Regions from separate parts of the Paenibacillus sp. FSL P2-0136 genome, predicted to be linked through region 1. Evidence: a T-box and tRNA genes for the amino acid it is inferred to sense, from the RefSeq annotation. Region 1 holds a T-box; the other holds one or more tRNA genes.
The links. The T-box of region 1 lies ahead of NYE26_RS10920 (tryptophan--tRNA ligase). A T-box ahead of a tRNA ligase gene usually reads a tRNA of that ligase, here a tRNA-Trp.

Region 1 (3,384 bases):
CAGTAAACTCAAGTCATACAAATTTCCACCGCCCGCAGGGCTGTCATTGCGGATATGTTCTTCCAGACAGAGTCTGCTGCGGTCAGAGCGGTACTTTGGGCTATGGGCTAATTGATCCATCAGCATCTTCCAGGAACCTCCAATGTCTTCACTGCTGTCCAGCTTGGCATATAGCCCGCCGGGCAGGATCATTTCCTCGAAAGGCTCGGGGACGCTGATTCCTTCGGGAATTGTCGCACACATTCCATAGCCATAGGGTTTACCTGCACTACTTGGCATAGGCTTCATATTCCCGCCGAATAACCTCGCCGTGCCCAAGAGATTTGCGGATTCCAACCAATCCATGATAGGACCCATCGCTTTGTCTTCCGGAGAAACGTCTACCACGATATGAAAGGCTACCCTCATAGTTGGCAGTGTAATCACTTTAAATGTGGACTGTCCGGTTACATTACTCATAAAGACATTCTCCATTTCGCTAAGCAGTTCCTCCTGAATGAAGGTTCTCTTATTGGAAGTATTCAGGTAATCGAGTACCTGATGTAATTGCTGTCCCATCTGTTCTAGTTCTTCCTGGTGCACCTGTAGAGCAAGTATCCTGTTCTGTATAACCTGCTTAAGCACAGGCACAGAACTTTTATCCAAGACAGCCTGTATTTCTCTGATCGGGATATCCATTCTCCGCAGCAGCGCTGTGATCCTGATACACTTAAGCGCATGTTCATCGTAGGTACGCCAGCCGGAAGATACCTCTCTCTTACTCTGAAACAATCCTTCTGCTTCCCAGTGCCGCAAGGTGCGGCTCGTCAGCCCGAGTTGCTCCGACAATTGCTGTATGCTAACAACCGTCCTGTTCATTTCTCCCTCCTTCCTGTGATCACATCCCTATCCTATCACTTGACGCAGCGGCAACTTCAAGGAGGAATTTGGATTACTGCCGTATGCTCCTCCAGCTTTGCTCGTATGGTCTGCATGGACTCACTCCTAACCCTACGCGAACTAAAGTTTGACATTCTCCAGAAAGTACTGTATAAATACACTAATTCAATATTATATAACTTTGCAATGACGAAGAGAGTACGCATAACGAATACTTCAGAGAGCTGATGGTAGGTGCGAATCAGTGTAGGGAATATGCCGAAGTGGGCTTCTGAGCATCCAAACCGAACCTTCAGGAAGTAGGCTTTGGCGAAAGTCTCGTCGTTACAAGAGACGCGTATTCAAACCTATAGTGAGGTTTCGATACGTTCAAGCGGTCCGGATCACCGTTCGGACTAACTAAGGTGGCACCACGGGGTTTTCTCGTCCTTTTCAGGATGAGAAGACCCCTTTTTGATTTTATAGACGGAGGGATAATATGAGTAATGACATTGTATTAACAGGAATTAAACCTACGGGCAAAGTCCATCTGGGGAACTACATCGGAGCAATCAAGCCTGCACTGCAAATCGCCGGGGCCAGTGATTGCACTTCACTCTACTTCATTGCCGACTACCATGGGTTAAATTTTATACAGAATAGAGACGAGTTCAGTGATCTGTCTTACAGTATCGCAGCCACTTGGCTGGCACTCGGACTCGACCCGGACCGGGTGATTTTCTATAGACAATCTGATGTGCCGGAGGTCTTCGAGCTGAGCTGGATTCTAGCCTGCCTGACGTCCAAAGGACTGATGAACCGTGCGCATGCCTACAAAGCGATCCAAGATCAAAATGAACAACTGGGCGTGGATGCGGATACTGGTGTTAATATGGGCCTGTTCACCTATCCGATTCTGATGGCTGCGGACATTCTGCTGTTCCAATCAGACAAGGTCCCTGTCGGTAAAGACCAGATTCAGCATGTGGAGATCGCCAGAGATATCGCCGAAAGCTTCAACCGGGTTTATGGAGATACGTTCAAGTTGCCTGACTATATTGTCGATGAGAGCACAGCGGTGATTCCTGGTCTTGACGGGAGGAAAATGAGCAAAAGCTATAACAATACGATTCCGCTTTTCGAAACGGCAGAGAACCTGAAGAAGCTGATCAGCAAAATCAAAACTGACTCTACACTTCCGCAGGAACCGAAAGACCCGGAGACCTCTAATATTTTCTTGTTGTATAAAGAATTTGCGACGCCCACTCAAGTGCAGGAGTTAAGAGACAAATATCTAAGTGGCATTAGCTGGGGTGAGGCCAAGCATGAGCTATTCCAGGTAGTTAATGCTGCTCTGGAGGAGCCACGGAAGAAATACTATGATCTCATGGCAGAGCCAGAGCAGATCGACACAATCTTGAGTGAAGGCGCCCGGAAGGCAAGAGCCCTGGCGGGACCGTTGCTCAAGAAGGTTAAATCGAGGATAGGACGTTATGCGTAGACCGGTTTTAAGACAGTGGTGATCATTTGTTTGTCTTTGAATACACAAAGAAACCACTCTTGGAACAGGTCAGGTCTCTTTCCGTTCCAAGCGTGGTTTCTTCAGCAGCTACAGCTTCTGAAATAACCGTTCCCCGTTGATCTGTATATATCTGTACATGCCGGCGCAGACCGCTGCCATTAGAATGCAGTATCCCAGCAGGATGAGATTTCCGCCCACCCCAGGAAGAAGCATGAACAGTACGGCGGGAACAGCCAGCGTGAGAACGCCGATAACCATCGTTACCAGCACCGACGCACTCTGCTTGATGGCCGCAACTTCACTGGTCCAGTCCAGCTTGGGCAGCTTCAGGTTCACCATAACGCCCAGCAGCGCAGAATAGCAGGCATAGATTACCGGAACGGCCAGCATCAATATACTCTCCGTCAACCCGGCACGCAGGGTATAGACCAGCAGCCCCCAGCTTACGGCTGTAACCGGTAACGTAATAGTGAGATTCACCGCCACCTTGCTGAATACAATTGCCGGTTTGGGCACGGGGGAGCTGGTCAAGATCCACAGATGATTGCCTTCCAGCGAAATAGAGCAGGCTGTCGTACAGCTCAGAACAACGAATAGAGAGATCACCAGCGGACTCAGCGTACTTAGGGAGTCCGACAGCTGCGGGATGTCAAGTATAGTTCCCAGCTGCTCTGAGCTGACGAATAATAAGGAAATGGACATCATCAGGAGCAGCACCATCCCGATCCCTGTGTTCAGCACATAATTGACCGAGCTGAAATAACGCCGCAGCTCCTTTAGATACAAGGCCTTGAATGCTGAATTCGCCTGCAGCGGCTTCATCGTGTATCCGCGGCTTGCTCGGCTGGTCATAAGCCCTGTATGAATCGCCTTATACCGGGTCGCCAGCAGGATTGAGAACAGCATAAAGACCAGCACAGACACAGCGATGAAGAAGAGCAAGGCGCTTACCCGATACGAGCAGACCGCATCAACGTACAGGGAAGCCGGAGGATACACCTTGA
Region 2 (3,384 bases), 3.5 Mb from region 1:
TCCCAAGGGTTGGGCTGTTCGCCCATTAAAGCGGTACGCGAGCTGGGTTCAGAACGTCGTGAGACAGTTCGGTCCCTATCTGTCGTGGGCGCAGGAAATTTGAGAGGAGCTGTCCTTAGTACGAGAGGACCGGGATGGACGTACCGCTGGTGCATCAGTTGTTCCGCCAGGAGCATGGCTGAGTAGCTACGTACGGACGGGATAAGCGCTGAAAGCATCTAAGCGTGAAGCCCCCCTCAAGATGAGATTTCCCAATTAGTAAGACCCCTTGAAGACGACGAGGTAGATAGGTTGGAGGTGGAAGTGCAGCAATGCATGGAGCTGACCAATACTAATCGGTCGAGGGCTTATCCAAATTTCTAACACGCAGATTCGTTTCGGATTCAGTTTTCAGGCGATCAAGCCTGATATGTATATTCCCTGATAGCTCAGTTGGTAGAGCACTCGACTGTTAATCGAGTTGTCACAGGTTCGAGTCCTGTTCGGGGAGCCATATGGAGAGGTGTCCGAGTTTGGCCGAAGGAGCACGATTGGAAATCGTGTAGGCGCCACAAGCGTCTCGAGGGTTCGAATCCCTCTCTCTCCGTAGCAATACTTCTTTGATAGGGATGAGAACCCTCAGTGGTTCGTTGGAGCATAGGCATCGTTAGCACTGCTTCGCAATCTCGTAACGAAGTGAAGAGTATCCCTCTCTCTCCGTAGCAATACTTTTTACACAGCATGGCTCGTTGGTCAAGGGGTTAAGACACCTCCCTTTCACGGAGGTAACATGGGTTCGAATCCCATACGAGTCACCATTTTTTTGGAACTGATACATGGAGGCTTAGCTCAGCTGGGAGAGCATCTGCCTTACAAGCAGAGGGTCGGGGGTTCGAACCCCTCAGCCTCCACCATCTATCTTAACCGAATAGATTTTGTTCAATGACGCGGGGTGGAGCAGCCCGGTAGCTCGTCGGGCTCATAACCCGAAGGCCGCAGGTTCAAATCCTGCCCCCGCAACCAATTTGGAACCGTGGTGTAGTTGGCCTAACATGCCTGCCTGTCACGCAGGAGATCGCGGGTTCGAATCCCGTCGGTTCCGCCATCTTTACAAAATTACTTTTATGGCTCGGTAGCTCAGTCGGTAGAGCAAAGGACTGAAAATCCTTGTGTCGGGGGTTCGATTCCCTCCCGCGCCACCATACACAACTTAATATGCCGGTGTAGCTCAATTGGTAGAGCAACTGACTTGTAATCAGTAGGTTGGGGGTTCAAGTCCTCTCGCCGGCACCATACCGTGGAGGCTTAGCGAAGTGGCCAAACGCATCAGACTGTAAATCTGCTCACGTACGTGTTCGGTGGTTCGAATCCATCAGCCTCCACCATTTTTTAGGGGCATAGTTTAAAGGTAGAACAACGGTCTCCAAAACCGTTGGTGTGGGTTCAATTCCTGCTGCCCCTGCCAAGTAATTTCATATAAAAGAATCATATGGCGACCGTGGCGAAGGGGTTAACGCACCGGATTGTGGTTCCGGCATTCGTGGGTTCGAGACCCATCGGTCGCCCCATTTCTTTTATAAGAATTACATAGCAATACAACTTAAAAGCTTCACATGGCGACCGTGGCGAAGGGGTTAACGCACCGGATTGTGGTTCCGGCATTCGTGGGTTCGAGACCCATCGGTCGCCCCATTTTCTTTTAAAAAATATATTGGGGATTAGCCAAGCGGTAAGGCAACGGACTTTGACTCCGTCATTCATAGGTTCGATTCCTATATCCCCAGCCATTATATGCGGACGTGGCTCAGCGGTAGAGCATCGCCTTGCCAAGGCGAGGGTCGCGGGTTCGATTCCCGTCGTCCGCTCCATTTCATGTGGTGCCATAGCCAAGTGGTAAGGCAAAGCTCTGCAAAAGCTTTATCCCCAGTTCAAATCTGGGTGGCACCTCCATTATTTTTTTCTGGAATTTATATATGTGTACGCCGGCGTGGCGGAATGGCAGACGCGCTCGACTCAAAATCGAGTGGGAAACCGTGGAGGTTCGAGTCCTCTCGCCGGTATTATTTTTAGTAAGAACAGCCCATTAGATTTTTCATCTAATGGGCTGTTCTTATTTTTCTGGATCATTTCCCTACCGCAAAAGTTCCTCCAGTCGCCAGCTCCGCCGGCCGGTCAAGGATAACCAGCGCCACCGGAGTTCCTTGGCTTCGATCCTAGCAAGACAACACTGCGTGATTTTAGTTTATCCCGAATTACTACACGGTAATGTCTCCGCACCAGCGAATGATTCCTTCTTTTATGGTTTGAATTGGATTTGGATCGGATAGAGAAATCGCCCAGGCAATATGTCCATCCGGCCGAATAAGCGCCGTGTGGACGTCGTTCCAATCCGCCTCAGCCTCAGCTAAAGAGGCATGTACAACTTGAAGGTTGCTATACGTTTCCCATTGACCGCTATTCTGTTCATTAGAATGGAAATGCAACAGAAGAAAAGTACCTTTGTGCAGGAGTGGATAGGAGTTAATTAATTGCCCGTCTTTCAGCTTTAAGCTTAGATCTTTGAAACGTTTCCCGTTTAAAGGATGGGAACGCGCTTCGGCGTCGGGTGCATAATGTACGTCCAGGGCGGAAATTTGTGCAGCGATTTGATAATTAGCCTCCGGTATTTGAATCAGATTAGCCAGCATGCTTCGCAGTTCCGTGATGAGAGGCGTCACGTCCAGAAGCAGGGTTTGGACCTCGGTATTCCGGAGCAAGGCCGTATTCCATGGAAAACGTTCGGCATGATAACTGTCTAATAGCCAGTCTGGAGCCCAGCCTTTGATTGCTCCTGCAAGCTTCCAGCCTAGGTTCATCGCTTCTTGTAAGCCGACGTTCATTCCCTGTCCACCAGCGGGAAAATGAATGTGCGCCGAATCTCCCGCCAAGAACAATCGACCATTCCGATAGCGTCCCGCTTGCCGTGTAGCATTTCCAAATCGGGACATCCATTTCACATCGTTCAATCCCAGGTCGCTTCCGGTCGTACGGATGAGCGATGAACGAAACTCTTCCAATGTAACGCTCTCATCCTTGGAGACGTTACGTCTCTCCATATCGATCATCAAGACTCGATAAATATGATCATGTATTGGAATGATGCTGACCAATCCTTGTTCTGTAATTCGGGATATGACACTCATAGGAGCCAAATCAGATAGAACGGCATCCCCCAGAATAGCCGTGAAGGTCGCATCTGTACCTTCAAAGGATATATTTGCGTGTTTGCGAACCAAGCTTCTGGCTCCATCCGTACCTACCACATAAGCTGATCTTAACGTTGTTTCTCCATGCGGTCCCGCGATCTTAACGTTGACCCCATTCTCATCCTGATGCACAGACAGAGCCTCAACCTCTCTCAAGACC

Region 2: it has a tRNA-Trp gene. The T-box ahead of NYE26_RS10920 (tryptophan--tRNA ligase) is inferred to sense a tRNA for this amino acid. The anticodon was not compared.

What each region holds. Positions count from the first base shown of each region.
Region 1 is NZ_CP150244.1:2,670,696-2,674,079, reverse strand. Features, by position in the region: gene NYE26_RS10925 (MerR family transcriptional regulator) at 1-858, opposite strand, end outside; T-box leader at 1,057-1,313, shown strand; gene NYE26_RS10920 (tryptophan--tRNA ligase) at 1,358-2,359, shown strand; gene NYE26_RS10915 (hypothetical protein) at 2,468-3,384, opposite strand, start outside.
Region 2 is NZ_CP150244.1:6,144,725-6,148,108, reverse strand. Features, by position in the region: rRNA gene NYE26_RS26140 (23S ribosomal RNA) at 1-355, shown strand, start outside; tRNA gene NYE26_RS26135 (tRNA-Asn) at 418-493, shown strand; tRNA gene NYE26_RS26130 (tRNA-Ser) at 497-586, shown strand; tRNA gene NYE26_RS26125 (tRNA-Glu) at 723-797, shown strand; tRNA gene NYE26_RS26120 (tRNA-Val) at 818-893, shown strand; tRNA gene NYE26_RS26115 (tRNA-Met) at 926-1,002, shown strand; tRNA gene NYE26_RS26110 (tRNA-Asp) at 1,007-1,084, shown strand; tRNA gene NYE26_RS26105 (tRNA-Phe) at 1,106-1,181, shown strand; tRNA gene NYE26_RS26100 (tRNA-Thr) at 1,197-1,272, shown strand; tRNA gene NYE26_RS26095 (tRNA-Tyr) at 1,279-1,364, shown strand; tRNA gene NYE26_RS26090 (tRNA-Trp) at 1,371-1,444, shown strand; tRNA gene NYE26_RS26085 (tRNA-His) at 1,472-1,547, shown strand; tRNA gene NYE26_RS26080 (tRNA-His) at 1,596-1,671, shown strand; tRNA gene NYE26_RS26075 (tRNA-Gln) at 1,692-1,766, shown strand; tRNA gene NYE26_RS26070 (tRNA-Gly) at 1,773-1,847, shown strand; tRNA gene NYE26_RS26065 (tRNA-Cys) at 1,856-1,929, shown strand; tRNA gene NYE26_RS26060 (tRNA-Leu) at 1,961-2,039, shown strand; gene NYE26_RS26055 (monooxygenase) at 2,235-3,384, opposite strand, start outside.